2 regions of the Laedolimicola sp. genome follow, and region 1 is predicted to be linked to the other one. Evidence: riboswitches for the same ligand, from Rfam matches in the RefSeq annotation. Region 1 holds a riboswitch; the other holds the start of a gene.

Region 1 (7,636 bases):
TTTACCACATCGAGGATGGCCGGGTAGAATTCCTTTAGAGAAATCTGTAAAAAATTAAAAAAGAAGAAAGAGTCTAAAAGAACTGTGAAAGCCATTGACATTGACAGGATGCATGGTAAGATTAAATACTAAGCAGCACTGTGAGGAAAATGAATTCGCGAAGCCGTGAAGCATAAAGGAGTGAGCGAATGTTCGGATATATAGAATGTAATCGTTCGAAGCTTTCAAAGGAAGAGCAGGAACGCTACCAGAGCGTCTACTGTGGACTCTGCAGAAATTTGAAAATGAGATATGGGGAACTGGAGCGGATGAGCTTAAGCTACGATATGACTTTTGTGATTCTGTTCCTTTCTTCTTTGTATGAGCCGAAAGAGAAGACGACGGATTTCCGCTGCGGCATCCATCCGTTGCGGCCCCGCAGCGGCGTGGAGAACCGTTTTACGGAATACGCGGCGGATATGACCGTGGCCCTGGCTTATTATAAGGCACTGGATGACTGGAAGGATGAAAAAAAGGCCGGAAAACGCTGGTATGGTGATAAGCTGAAAAAGGCCTATGACGAAGTGGAAAAGGCTTACCCCCGTCAGTGCAAGGCCATCACAGACAGTCTCCAGGAGCTGGATTTCATCGAGCAGGCGCCGGGCGCCAATGCAGATCAGGCCATCAACTGTTCCGGCAAGATGCTCTCGGAGCTCTTTGTGTACGAGGAGGATTTCTGGAGCAACAGTCTCAGGGTCTTCGGCTACGAGCTGGGTCGCTTCATCTATCTGATGGATGCGACTATGGATTATAAAAAGGACATGAAAACGGGTAACTATAACCCTCTTTTTGAGATGAAGAAAAAACCGGAAGAGATGGAACCGGTGTTGGGGCTTCCGTTGGGTAATGCCATGGAGGTCTTTGAAAAGCTGCCGCTGGTGCAGGACGAACACCTGCTCCGCGATATCCTCTACGGCGGCATCTGGCAGCAGTATTACGCGAAAATACGTGGAAAGGAGAAAACGGATGGTTGACGATCCATACAGAGTACTTGGGGTGTCCCGGGACGCCACCAGGGAAGAGATAAAAAAAGCCTATCGTCAGAAGGCAAAATTATACCATCCTGATCTTCATCCGGACGATCCGCAGGCAGCGGAGAAAATGAACGAGCTTAACGAGGCCTACGATATGCTGAATAACCCGGAGAAATACCGGAGACAGCAGCAGAGCTATGGCGGCTATGGGCAGAGCAGCTATGGCGGAGCAGGCAGTTACGGGCAGAATCCTTTTGGAAACGGTCCCTTTGGCAGCGGTCCGTATGGAAATAGTGGAAATGGCACTTATGGCAGCGGCCCTTACGGCGGTTTCGGAAGCTTCGAGGATTTCTTCGGTTTCTGGGGGATGCGCATGGGACCGGAGCGCCCCCGGCAGGTCTGCACCGACAGCGAAACCATGCGTCAGGCCATAGACTTCATCAATATGGGAAAATACCAGTTCGCGGATTCGGTGCTGAACGGTATGCCCGGCGCTGAGCGGAACGCCCGATGGTACTATTTAAGCTCCCTGGCCAACTATGGTCTGAATAATCAGATGCTGGCGGTGGCACAGATTCAGAAAGCATTGCAGTTAGAGCCGAATAACCCGCTTTATCAGCGGACACTCCAGAGCTTCCGTTATGCGGAAAATGTATATAGCCAGAACAGTCAGTCCTATCAGCGGCAGGCGGAAGGCATGGATAAGCTGTGCAGGAGCTTCTGTCTGGCGCAGCTGTTCTGTATGTTCTGCAGATGCTAAGCAGAGTGTGAAAATAAAAGAGATTCGTTCTTTCCACATATAATAATAGAAGAACGCCTCTCTTTTTTTAATGCTTAGAAAACTGAAATCAAATATAAATAGAATCAAAGAATCGGCGTGGCAGGTGAAATTTTAAACTTGGAACGCCAGAGGCTTTATTACAGCTTCACAAAAATAGCTTCATGATGCACCGCCGGCAGAAACTTCTCCAGCATATCCTCCGTCTTCATCCGCAGACTGGACGTATTGATGCAGGGATGGCAGCCAAATTCCTCATGGGCGGCCACGTCCTCATCGATGATGAGCTGTACCTGATTGTGCGGGTCATTCATCAAGGCCATAACCGTGGCGGATCCCGGCGTCACATTCAGCAGTTTCTCCATATACTCCGCCGGGGCAAAGGAGAGGCGGGAAGAACCGATCTGTTTGGACAGGTCTTTGGTCTTGAACTGCTTATCCCCGGGCATCAGCAGCAGGTAGAATTTCGTTTTTTGGGCGTTGCAAAGCACCAGATTTTTACAGATCTCAATACCGAGAAGCTGATCCACACCCTGACATTCCTCGATGGTCATGGCTACTCCATGATCCACACGGGTGTAGGGAATCTGAAGTTCATCCAGCAGGTCATAGACAGCCATTTCCTTTTCCAGACGGCCCTCCGGGCTGACGGGACGGCCGGTGTAAACCTGCGGGTCAATATAAATGCTACTCATAATGATTCCTCCTTTGAAATTTTAAATATTACAGAGGCTTCGAATGGGCATCCCATGAAACATAATCTGGAATGTAAAAGAAACCTTAGCATTTAGACAGAAACACAGCGGCCGGAACCTCCAGCCGCCATTGACTTTGTAAAAAGCTATTTAGTTTCCCAGCGTCCGCTTGCGCCGCAGGGCAGCACCAGTCCGGATGCGGTTACGGGCAGCCCTACCTCCTGGGAATCGACAGTACCGTTATATTTCTTCAGCTCTGTGGCGATCATATAAGTCAGCACCGCCGGGGCCAGTCCGGTGGTATAGGAATTTACCAGGAAAAACAGCGGCTCATCGCTCAAAAGCTGGGCGCAGAGACGGATCAGCGGGTGAATGGCCTCTTCAATTTTCCAGATTTCTCCTTTTGGGCCTCTGCCGTAAGAGGGAGGGTCCATGATGATGCCGTCATAATGATTTCCACGGCGAATTTCACGTTCCACGAACTTCACACAGTCGTCCACAATCCAGCGGATAGGAGCCTCACCCAGTCCGGAAGAACGGGCGTTTTCCTTTGCCCAGCCTACCATGCCCTTGGAAGCGTCCACATGGGTGACAGAAGCTCCGGAGGCAGCGGCGGCCAGTGTGGCTCCGCCGGTGTAGGCGAAGAGATTCAGTACCTTTACGGGACGTCCGGCATTGCGGATTTTTTCACCGAACCAGTCCCAGTTGGCAGCCTGCTCGGGGAAGAGGCCTGTATGCTTGAAGCTGAAGGGCTTCAGATTGAATGTTAAGGTATTCTTGCCCTGGCAGAGGGGATACTGGATGGTCCATTGCTCCGGCAGGTCGAAGAATTCCCACTCGCCGCCGCCCTTTTTGCTGCGGTGGTAATGGCCGTTCATGCGCTTCCAGCCAGGCAGCTTTCGCTCCGTATCCCAGATGACCTGGGGATCCGGCCGCACCAGCAGGTAATCGCCCCAGCGCTCCAGCTTTTCTCCTTTCGAAGTATCCAGTATCTCATAATCGGTCCAGTTATCTGCGATCCACATGACAATCTCCTTTGGTCTTTAAAAATAAGCGGAAAATACTGTCCACCACCATGATGGACAGGGCGATCATTCCCGCCACAATCAGTGTCTGAATAATATAATAGGAAGTCATTCCGTCGGAACGGATGACAGAGTGGGCGATGCGGAACATGCCCGCGCCCGGCACCAGCGGTAAGATGCCCGGGATGACGAAAATCGTGACCGGAGCCTTCAGGACCCTTGCGAAAATCTGGCCGCAGAGGGAGACGAGACAGCCGGACAGAAAGGTGGACATGGCCACAGACAGATTGATTCCGATGAGAAACAGATAGATCCACCAGCCCACCGCGCCGGTGAAACCGGCCCAGATGATATATTTGCGCGGTACGTGCAGCAGAAAAGAAAAGGCCACAACGGAAAAAAACGCGCCGATAACCTGTATCAGCATAAAACCTCCTTACTGAATGAAACGAAGTCCGATGACAATACCCATAGCTACAGAGGCGGCGACCACAAAGGCCTCCATCATCCGGGCGGAGCCGGAGATATAATCCCCGTGCAGGGTGTCAAAGACCGCGTTGGTGATGGCTACGCCGGGAACCAGGGGCATAATGGCCGCGATGATGATGGAATCCAGGTTCCCTATAATAGGAAGAAACTTCAGAAGTCCGCCTGCGAACAGTGAGATTACCACAGCGCTCAGCAGGATTCCGAAGAAGGAGGGCAGCTTCATGCAGCTGCACAGATACAGGCAGATGGCCATGAAAAATCCGGCCACACCCGCCACAAAGGCCTCCTGCCAGGTTCCGCCGTAGGTCAGTGCAAAGGCCGCGGCCACGCCTGCGTTGGCCAGCAGAAAAGCCTGGGGCGGATGCGGTTCCTTTTTCAGCTTTTTAATCTTCCGGAAGGCTTCCTCCAGTTCCAGCTCCCCGCCGCAGAGTCCTCTGGAAATACTGTTAATTTCGTCGATGATACTCAGGTTCGTGCCACGGCTGTGAATCCGGCGGGTCACCGTCATGGACTGGATGGACGGGTCGTCCAGAGTGACCAGAAATCCGGTCACCATCACGAAGGCCTCGGCGGTCTTCAGTCCCGACAGCTCCAGCATCCGCTGCATGGTATCCTCCACCCGGTAAGTCTCAGCCCCGTTGGCCAGCATCAGCTCCCCCGCCATGACGGCGGTGTCGAGCAAAAGTTTGTAATCCATTTGTCTGATTTCCTTATACCTGATTTTGTATTGAGAATAATCTATGCCCATTATACCTATGTAAGAGAAGCGGGTCAAGGAAAGTATGGACAGAAAGAGAAATAATTCCTGTTTCCGAAAGGACAGGCTGAATTACCGGAAGACAAAAAATGGAAAAATCTTGACAGATATAGAGGAATCAAGTAAAATAAACGGGCATAGTGTTGTCAGTCGCGTACGGCGGCTGATAAAGAATAGAGAATCATGTGGAAATCATGGACGGTACCGCCACTGTATACATAAAGAACGATCCTTAGATGAAAGTCCGCCATTGGGGTAAACCTGAGAAGGCGAGGAGAGTTCGCTGGGCTTCTTCCCTGAATATGTGAGTCAGGAGAACTGCTATGCAGCAACCTTAGCGAACGATCTATTTGCGAAGGCTTATTTCCCATGTAAAATCGGTCATGGATGCAAAAGTATCCATGGCTTTTTTATTGCTGAAACGGAGGAAAACAGTGAAAAAGAACAGGCTCGTATCCAGACTTATCCAGATGTGCGTAGTGCTGATAGGCATTTCCTTTCTGACCTTTTTATTAACATACCTTGCGCCGGGCGATCCGGCCACAGCTATGTATGATTCCCTGGGAATTACCCCGAGTCCGGAAATGCTGGAGCAGGCCAGGCAGTCCATGGGACTGGACAAACCCTTTTTACAGCAATATGTGGACTGGATAGGCGGTATTTTTCACGGAGATTTTGGAACCTCCTTCAGTAAAAGCGCCCCGGTACTGGAGCTGCTGATGAAAAGGCTGCCGGCAACGTTCCGGCTGGCCCTGTTTTCCCTGGGGCTGATGTTAATTGTTTCGGTTCCCCTTGGAATTCTTTCAGCGGTCAGACAGGACGGGATAGCGGATTATATCGTTCGCTTTCTTTCTTTCCTGGGTATTTCACTTCCGGGCTTCCTGATTGGCCTGATCTTATTATATGTCTTCGCTTTGAAGCTGGGACTGGTAAAGGTGGCGAGCAGCTCCGTCGGAATGGAACAGATGCTGCTGCCGGGGATTACGCTGGCCATTGCCATGGCCTCCAAATATTCCAGACAGGTGCGCACGGCGGTATTGGAGGAGCTGCACCAGGATTACGTGACAGGCGCGAGAGCCCGGGGAATGAATCAGTGGGAAATACTGTTCCGCCAGGTTCTTCCCAACGCCATGCTCCCGCTGGTTACCATGCTGGGGCTATCCTTTGGATCGCTTCTCGGAGGAACCTCGGTGGTGGAGATTATTTTTTCCTATCCGGGACTGGGTATCCTGGCGGTGGGAGCGGTGAAAGCGCGGGATTATCCGTTGATCCAGGGCTTCGTATTGTGGATAGCCCTGATCTATATGGTGGTAAACCTGTTGGTGGATATATCCTATCATTACATTGATCCGAGGACCAGGGAGGGGGAGAACGGATGAAAAAGAATACAAGATTTGCGGTGCTTTCCATTCTGGTTTTCCTTATTCTGGCAGTGGCGTTCCTGGCGGACAAAATCGTTCCCTACGATCCGTTGAGCGCGTCACTGAGCGACGCATTCCAGGCGCCCGGAAAAGATCACTATTTCGGAACCGACGCGCTGGGGCGGGACGTGTTCTCCCGGGTGATCTGCGGGGCGACCACCAGTGTATACAGCGTACTGATTCTGGTGGCGGTAATCCTGGTTGTGGGTACCTTTCTTGGAATCATAGCCGGGTATTTCGGCGGAGTGGCAGACGCGGTAATCATGAGAGTGGGCGATATGATGATCGCCTTCCCGGATCTGATTCTGGCCATGGCAATCGCGGGAATTCTCGGGCCAAGCCTGAAAAATTCCATGATTGCAATCGCGGCGGTAAGCTGGACCAGATATGCCAGACTATCCAGAAGCCTGGTGCTGAAGATACGGAACAGGACTTATATATCCGCGGCGGAAATCTCAGGATCCAGACACAGCAGAATCCTGATGAGATATATGCTGCCCAACGCGCTTCCTACGATGATCATTACGGCAGCGACGGATATCGGCACCATCATGCTGTCGCTGGCAAGCCTGTCCTTCCTTGGCTTTGGAATCCAGCCCCCCACACCGGAATGGGGATATATGCTGAGCGAGGGAAGAACCTATATACTGAGCAGCCCGTGGCTGCTGTTTTGTCCGGGACTTGCGGTCTTTATTACGGTAGTCATCTTTAATCTCTGGGGTGACTGTATTAGAGATATGATAGATCCAAATGCAACAGAAAAACGAAGAAAGAAGAGGAGAAAGAGAAGATGAACGGAAAAAAACTGATTGCCCTTGCCCTTAGCCTGTGCCTTGCGGGCAGTATCACAGCATGCGGCGGCAGCGCAGGAACAGAGCAGAAAGCAGTGTCAGACGGAGGAAGCGCGAAAACACAGCTAAATGTGGCGACAGAGTTGACCAGCGCAACCCTGGATCCGGCAGATGACTGGAACAGCTGGTTTGTAATGCGCTGGGGCGCGCTGGAAACCCTGACCCGTTTTGAGGACGACGGCACCGTGTCGCCGTGGCTGGCAGAAGACTGGTCTGTAGCGGACGATCAGCTGACCTGGACCATAAAGCTGAAAGAAAATGTAACCTTCTCCAATGGAGAATCGATGACGGCGACAAAGGTTCAGGAATCCCTGGAGAGATTATTTGAGGTGACAGATCCCAATAAGGGCGGAAATGGAAACCCCTGGAATTATTTCACATATGACAGTATCAGCGCAGACGATGAAGCCTGGACTGTGACGATTGTAACAAGTGAGCCGACCGTAGACCTGCCGGGCTGCCTTGCGTATCCCTGGTATGGCATTATCGATGTGGCTGGCTCTGCGGATCGCGATATCGCTGCGGACGGACCGATTTGTACAGGACCCTATTGCTTTGTATCCAACGATCCGGAGCATGATATCCAGCTGGTAAAAAATGACAATTA
Region 2 (7,636 bases), on a different contig from region 1:
TCTATGAGGATTTTCTCAAGCTCCGCCTGCTTCTCTTTGGTAAAGGCGAAAAGCTCCCGAACCTCCAGCGGCGCCGTCTTATGGCTGATGCTGATAAGCCGGATGCTCATTACGCTTCGACTCCCTTCCGGAACTCATGGGTAAAGGTCTTGTCATAAAGCCTGGACAGCTCATAATCATCTCCCAGGAAATCTCCTACTACAGTCAGCGCAGTCTTGGTGATGCCTGCTGCCTTTACCTTCTCTGCAATGTCCAACAGGGTTCCTCTTACAATCTTCTGTTCCGGCCAGCTTGCCTTGTATACAACTGCCACAGGTGTATCCGGACGATATTCTTTCCGAAGGGTTGCGGACAGCTCCTCCATCATACCGATGCTCAGGAAAATGATCATGGTGGCGTGATGTCTGGCCAGATCCTGAAGCTTTTCCCCCTCCGGCATGGGCGTTCTGCCCTCCATGCGGGTCAGGATCACCGTCTGGCTCACACCCGGCAGCGTGTATTCCTTCTTCAGGGCTGCCGCAGTCGCCAGGAAAGAGCTGACCCCCGGAATGACCTCATACTCGATACCCATGCGATCGAGAGCGTCCATCTGCTCCCGGTGCGCGCCGAAGATAGCCGGGTCGCCGGTATGTACACGGACCACCTTCAGGCCCTTGGCTTCGCCGTCCTTCATGACAGCCAGAACCTCTTCCAGGGTCATGGTGGCGCTGTTATAGATCTGCGCGCCCTCCTTGGCGTCCGCCAGCACCTTGGGGTTTACCAGAGAACCTGCGTAAATGATAATATCCGCGCTGTCGATCAGTTTCTTTCCCTTAATTGTCAGAAGCTCCGGATCTCCCGGGCCTGCTCCGATAAATGATACCATTGTTTTACCTCTTCTCTCTCTTAATGATGACGGTTGTAAAGTAACTGTATGTTCTCTCCGGATCCAGGGATCCGATATATTCGTCCTTCATACCCACGCAGCTGATGACCGTAGCGCAGCTTTCCGCGCGGTCATACTTTTTCATCAGCTCCAGGATGCGGCCAATGCTGCCACCTGCCTTCATGATGACCACGTTGTCATAGTGGGCGATGGCCTCCTCCACCTGCTGCTCCGCACGGACGGAGGGCACGATCACCAGGGACTCATTTCCCTCCATCAGCGGTAACCGGGCCGCAGCCGCTCCGCTGCAGAAGGATGGAATACCCGGGATAATCTCCGTTTCAAAGCCATGCTCTGCCACATACTGGTTCACATACATGTAAGTGCTGTATACCGAGACGTCGCCCAGGGTAATCATAGCGATATTCTTTCCCCGGGAAAGCTCTGCGGTCAGCTGCTCGCAGGCCGCTGCTCTGCACTTCTTCCGCTCCTCCTTATCCTTTGCCATCCGGAAAATGACTTCCAGGAGGTGCTTATGCTCCAGTTCCACCACCGGGCGGATGATTTCCAGCGCCGTACTCTCTTCTCCGGCTTCTTTTACCGGAACGGCGATGATATCCGCTTCATCGAGAATCCGTTTTGCTTTCAGCGTCAACAGCTCCGGATCACCCGGACCCACGCCGATGCCGTATAATTTACCCTTCATCTATTTATTCTCCTCCTGCTCCTGGGCTGCCCGGGCGCGGTTCATGGCGTCCTCGGTCAGATCCTTTACGATTTCACTTGCGATCAGAAGTCCCGCTACGGACGGTACAAATGCGGTCGAACCCGGAATGTCACGGCGTTCAGTACATTTATGCTTGGCTCCCGGCGGGCAGATACAGTTGGTTCTGCAGCTGATGGACATGTCCTCGATGGGACGCACCGCCTTCTCCTTGGAGTAGACCACCTTCAGCTTTTTGATGCCGCGTTTTTTCAATTCGCGCCGCATGACTCTCGCCAGCGGACATACGCTGGTCTTATAGATATCCGCCACCTCGAACAGGAAGGGATTCAGCTTATTGCCCGCTCCCATGCTGCTGATCAGAGGCACGCCTGCCTTCTCACATTCCTCCACCAGAGAAATCTTCGCGGTGACTGTATCGATGGCGTCCACCACATAGGTGTACCGGCTGAAATCAAATTCATCCTTATTTTCCGGCAGGAAGAAGCAGAGATGTGTATTGACCTCCGCCTTCGGATTGATCTCCAGGATACGCTCCTTCATGACCTCGGCCTTGTACTTACCCACCGTCTTCCGGGTGGCAATAATCTGGCGGTTCAGGTTCGTCAGGCACACCTTATCGTCGTCGATGAGATCAAAGGCTCCCACGCCGCTTCTCGCCAGGGCCTCCACCACATAGCCGCCCACGCCGCCGATGCCGAAGACTGCCACCCTGGAATGCTCCAGAATCTCCATGGCTTCTTTTCCCAGTAAAAGTTCTGTTCTTGAAAACTGATTTAACATAATTTTCTCCTCATGCGCTTGCAAAACAAAAAGAGATCTGTATTTTATGACAGATCTCTCCCTATGATCAGCAGCGGATTTCATCCCATCGGCCGCCAACTATATCCGGAACCGCTTTCCACGGAAGCCTGTCCATTTCCCGCAAAGAGCAGGTAGCCTGGCTTGCAGACACGCTGCTTACAGTGACCGGATCGCTCAGGCCTTCCACCTGATTCCCCTGCTTTATGCATCATGCATACTCTCTGCGTTATACCTTAGTCAGTGTAGCATACAGACGGGCTTTCGTCAACAAAATATACCCTATAGGGTTTCCCTTTTAACAGGTTGCTCCTCCTGTCAGATGAAGCTGCGCATCCAGAATCTCCTGCTTTCTCTCCAGAATTTCATCAGACAGAAGCTGCTGCTCCACGTTATCGAAGCCGAGACGTTCGATGGTCGCAGCGAAACGTTCGCCGGTAATGCCCTGCTCCCGATACAGGAGAATCGCCTTTTCAATCACGTTTAAGGCTTCTTCCTTACTGGTGAACACCTTACGCAGCGCTTTTCCGTGATTGATTTTTTTGCCCCAGCGGCCGCCGATGTAAATCTTAAATCCGTACTGACCGTCTTCGATGGCGTCGAAACGGCATTGACCCACACAGCGGCCGCAATTGTTACAGATTTCTTTGTTAATCTCCAGAACGCCGTCCTTCACCTTTGCCGCGCCGATGGGACAGGCTGCCTCTACGCTGCACTTCTTACATCCGTTGCAGCTATCCTCGTCAAATTCGGGGATTCTCTGACCGATGATTCCCAAATCATTTAAATCCGGTTTTACACAATTGTTGGGGCAGCCGCCTACCGCAATCTTAAATTTGTGCGGCAGCTTTACCGTGTGATACCCCTCATAAAAACGGTGATGGATTTCCTCGGAAATGGCGAAGGAATCCAAAAGTCCATACTGGCAGGTGGTTCCCTTACAGGCTACAACCGGGCGTACCACAGAACCGGTTCCACCTGTAATTAGTCCTTCTCTGGCAATATATTCCTTGAATTCTTCGATTTTGTCGTAGGGAACGCCCTGTACCTCCACCGTCAGACGGGTGGTAAAGGTTATCACTCCGTTTCCGAATTTTTCCGCCGCTTCCGCAATGCATCTCTGCTGCGCAGCCGTTATCTTTCCATTGACGGTAATGATTCTTGCCGAGAAATTATCGGTTCCCTTATTGCTCAGAAATCCCATTGCCTTTACGCGCTTTTCATCTTCCTTGCTGATTGTTAATGTAGCCATTGTGTGCCTCCTTTTATTCTTCCTCTGTTAATTCTGTATGGAAGGTCATGCCGCCCTCCAGTACCTTTGTATCCGTATATCCGTAAGCCTTCAGACGGTTCTGCACCAGATAAGCCCGTTTTCCCTTGGAACATACCAAAAGCAGTTTTTCGTTCCTGCCAAGCCCGTCTGCCGGACCGTCCAGGCTGTTCAGATCCACATAGGGATACCCGTGCAGCGACGGTGTAATACCCGCATCCACGATCCGATAATTTTCTCCTTCTTCCGCATACTCTGCGGCCGTCATGCTGTCCAGCTCCCCGTTCAGCTTATTCAGCAGAATATTCACTGCATGCTGCAGCGGATGAATCGCAGTGGAGAAGGGCGGCGCGTACGCAAAATCCATGTACTGCAGATCCTCCAGGGTCGCTTTCATGGAAATCGCAGTCACCGCTATATCCGTCAGCTTATCCACCGCTCCCGTTCCCACAGTCTGCATACCAAGCAGCCTGTGGCTTTCCCGATCTGCAATCAGCTTTATGACAAATAAAGCTGCGCCCGGATAGTAATGTGCCTTATCGTCCACCACACAAATCACACTCTCTGCGTCATAGCCTGCTTCCCGCGCCGCCTGCTCCAGTAATCCGGTTCTTCCCATGCAGAAGCCGGCCAGCTTCGCCACGCCGGTTCCCAGCACGCCCGGATACTGCACTGTTTTCCCGGCAAGGTGCTGCGCCGCCGCGCGGCCCGCTATATTCGCTGTGGAACCCATGGGCGACCACTGGGGCTTTCCGGTAATCCGGTTCGTTACCATAGCGCAGTCGCCGACCGCGTAGATATCCGGATCATTTGTCTGCAACGCCTGATTTGTCAACAGAGCTCCTTTGAACATTTCCAGACCGGCGTCCTGCAAAAATTCCGTATTGGGACGGATTCCCATAGCCAGGATGCAGGCGTCCGCCTTCATGGCACGGCGGGAGGTTTTTACCTTTTCTACCTTCTCCTCCCCGAGAATTTCTTCCAGGCCCGTTCCGGTAAAACACATGACGCCCGCGTCCGCCAGCTTATTTTCCACATAATCCGCAATCTCCGGATCCAGGAAGCCCGGCAGAATATGGGGCGCGAAATCAATGACAGATACCTTCACATCCTTCGCCGCCAGATTTTCCGCGATTTCCAGTCCGATAAATCCACCGCCCACGATCACTGCCCGACGGATCTCTCCAGCCTCCACAGTCTGCCGAAGCATATCTGCGTCCTCCGGCGTTCTCATATAAAATACATTTTTCAGCTGCGTGCCCGGGCAATCCGGCTCGAAGGGACGCGCGCCCGTGGCAATCACCAGCTTATCATACGCATAGGCTTCGACTGCTCCCGTATCCAGATTCACAGCCTCCACAGTTTTCCCTTTTCGGTCTACTTTTGTCACTTCAGTCCGGATTTCCACCGGCACTCCGGTTACTTTTTCATAAGATTCCGGCGTATGCACCAGCAAATCCTTTTTTTCCCGGATCACGCCGCTCACATAATACGGAAGACCGCAGCCCGCATAGGAAATATCCTTTCCCTTTGTCAGGATCCGGATGTCCGCATTTCGATCTTCCCGCTTCAGCTTGGCTGCAGCCTTGGTTCCGGCTGCTACACCGCCCACTACAATGACCTTCATTTTTCTTCCCCTTTTCTGATACATTTTCGTTACTCTTACTATAGCACTTGCTTATCAATTTGAAAAATGATATTATTTTATTAAATCAATAGGTTTTATCTATACATCTGACAGAAAAGGGGATTTTACATGACCATTCGCCATCTTTCGATTTTTACCGCCGTCGCCGAATACGGCACCATGTGTGCAGCTGCAGAGCATCTGTATCTGACCCAGCCCACCGTCAGCCAGGCCATCCGGGAACTGGAAAAACATTACCATTGTCTGTTGTTTGAACGGCTCGGGAAAAAGCTTTACCTGACAGAACAGGGAAAGCTTCTGCTGTCCCAGGCTCCGGAGCTGATTTCCCGGTTTTCAGAGCTGGATCAGTTGATGATGAATCAGGGGCAGACCGCTACGCTGAAGCTTGGCAGCACCCTCACCGTCGGTACCTGTCTGACTCCCTCCGTGATTCTGGAGTTGGAAAGGAAGCTGCCGGGTCTGGAAGTATATTCCTTTGTGAGCAATACTGCCGAAATTGAACAAAAGCTTTTGAGATCCCAGCTGGACGCCGCGATTGTAGAGGGTGAAATTCAGTCTCCCGATCTGATTGTGCTCCCTCTTATCGACGACTGTCTTGTTCTGACAGCAGGGATTCATCATCCTTTTTATGAAATGGAGACACTTCACTCTTCGGATTTAAACGGACAGGCTTTTGCCATGCGTGAACAGGGCAGCGGCACACGACGGCTTTTTGAACAGTACGTGGCAGAGCAGGGGCTCTCCATCCGTATCACCTGGGAAGCCAACTGCCCCCGCACGATCCTGAACGCCGTTTTATACAACAAGGTTCTGTCTGTCATGTCTCTGCGTCTGATGTACCATGAAATCCGTCATCAGCGTCTCCGCATTTTTTCTCCTGAAAATCAGGAATGGAACCGGACCTTTAAACTGGTTTATCACAAAAATAAATTCCTGACCCCGGCTATCTACGAACTGGAAAAGCTGCTGCGGCAGTATCCGCGCATAGAGCTTCCGAAAGAAACAGGGCGTCTGAAGCAGTAATGCCTCAGACGCCCTGTTCCGGGTTTTCAATCCCTTATCCTCGTATTACTCTGTCCGCTGCCCGCGTTTTCTGCGTACTGCTGTAAGCAGCATGGAGATGCCCAGCAGGCAAATCAACGCCATTGCGCCCCAGAATACGGGCTGGCTGCTGTCGCCGGTGGCTGCGCTTGTGACGGCGCTTCCGCCGCTCTTATTTCTGCTGCCGGAATGATCTCCGGGCTTCGTCTCGGGCGCTTTCTCCACCTTTACCCAGGAAAGGGCTATTGGGGAGAGGCTCTTCAGGGTCATGGTGATGCCATCCTTCGTCAATGTCAGTTCCGGAGTCTCCACATCGCCCGCCTTATACGCGCCGCGGTTCATTGCAAACATGTGTACCGCGCTGAAACGGTAATCGGCTGCGTTGGTGCCCTCCGGGTAGGGCAGGATCACCTTGACGCCCTCTGCCGGGAAGTTGTCTGCCGTCGCGCGGATCCAGGTTTCACCGCCGTCTGCGCTATAGAGCAGCACTGCGTCATAAACAGCCGTATTTTCCTTCGCCGGATTCTTTCCGTCGATCTTACAATCCACCAGAAGCTTCTTCAGATATTCCACGATCTTTTCCGGTGTGTTCAGGTTCTCTGTCTTTGCCAGATCCGGCGTTACCTCGGTTACGTCCTTTGCGCCCATAACCAGACGGTAATCGTTTCCGAGACCTGTCTGACCCGGCAGAGCCGCAGTCTTTTCGATGGAGCCCTTCAGCGTAAAGGCAGTCTCAGCCGGAAGCTCATAATTGGCATTCGTCAGAGCCGCTCCTGCGATGGTCACGGTTACCTGCTTGTCGGTTCCTGTTTCCGCTGTATCAAACTCAGCAGTCAGACTCTCATAGCTCAGGCCTGCGTCGTCGCCGTCCAACAGACCGGAGACCTTCAGTTCTCCGATGAGACTGGCGTCCTTCATTTCATCGGCCAGCTTGGTCAGAACTGTCAGGGCGCTTCCGTCCCAGGTAAGGATCTTCGGGCTTACCTTTACCTTCGCCTGTGCTGCCGCATTCTCCCAGTTGACTGTATCTGTCGGTGTAAATACTACTTCATATTCGGTGACATTGCTGTCCTTGACCTCCGGTCTGGTATCAGCTTTTGCCCAGATAAAGGTTCCATCTGTATCTGCTGCCCCACCTGTCAGTGTGCTTTCAGACAGGGTCTGTCCATAGGTCAGGTCGGACGCCGTCGGCGCTTCGCTGATGGTCGGAACCGCCTTTTTCACGGTTACCCCTACCGTCGCTTCGATACGGTTATAATTGGCTGTATCCTCCGGTGTAAAGACTAC

What was found. A riboswitch is a leader RNA that binds a small molecule or an ion and turns the genes downstream of it on or off. The one in region 1 is predicted to bind cobalamin.
Region 2: linked by a shared signal. The riboswitch ahead of ACTRC3_RS03365 (tRNA threonylcarbamoyladenosine dehydratase) and the one ahead of nikB (nickel ABC transporter permease) in region 1 are both predicted to bind cobalamin.

What each region holds. Positions count from the first base shown of each region.
Region 1 covers NZ_JBOKYU010000056.1:626-8,261, forward strand. The annotation lists gene ACTRC3_RS10530 (carbonic anhydrase) at 1-38, shown strand, start outside; gene ACTRC3_RS10535 (DUF5685 family protein) at 189-1,013, shown strand; gene ACTRC3_RS10540 (DnaJ domain-containing protein) at 1,006-1,773, shown strand; gene ACTRC3_RS10545 (prolyl-tRNA synthetase associated domain-containing protein) at 1,932-2,486, opposite strand; gene ACTRC3_RS10550 (class I SAM-dependent methyltransferase) at 2,633-3,511, opposite strand; gene ACTRC3_RS10555 (threonine/serine exporter family protein) at 3,495-3,938, opposite strand; gene ACTRC3_RS10560 (threonine/serine exporter family protein) at 3,948-4,697, opposite strand; cobalamin riboswitch at 4,879-5,097, shown strand; gene nikB (nickel ABC transporter permease) at 5,192-6,136, shown strand; gene nikC (nickel transporter permease) at 6,133-6,972, shown strand; gene ACTRC3_RS10575 (ABC transporter substrate-binding protein) at 6,969-7,636, shown strand, end outside.
Region 2 covers NZ_JBOKYU010000007.1:24,715-32,350, reverse strand. The annotation lists gene hemA (glutamyl-tRNA reductase) at 1-110, opposite strand, end outside; gene cobM (precorrin-4 C(11)-methyltransferase) at 110-865, opposite strand; gene cobI (precorrin-2 C(20)-methyltransferase) at 870-1,571, opposite strand; gene ACTRC3_RS03365 (tRNA threonylcarbamoyladenosine dehydratase) at 1,572-2,372, opposite strand; cobalamin riboswitch at 2,503-2,630, opposite strand; gene ACTRC3_RS03360 (4Fe-4S binding protein) at 2,689-3,642, opposite strand; gene ACTRC3_RS03355 (FAD-dependent oxidoreductase) at 3,656-5,287, opposite strand; gene ACTRC3_RS03350 (LysR substrate-binding domain-containing protein) at 5,417-6,331, shown strand; gene ACTRC3_RS03345 (YDG domain-containing protein) at 6,377-7,636, opposite strand, start outside.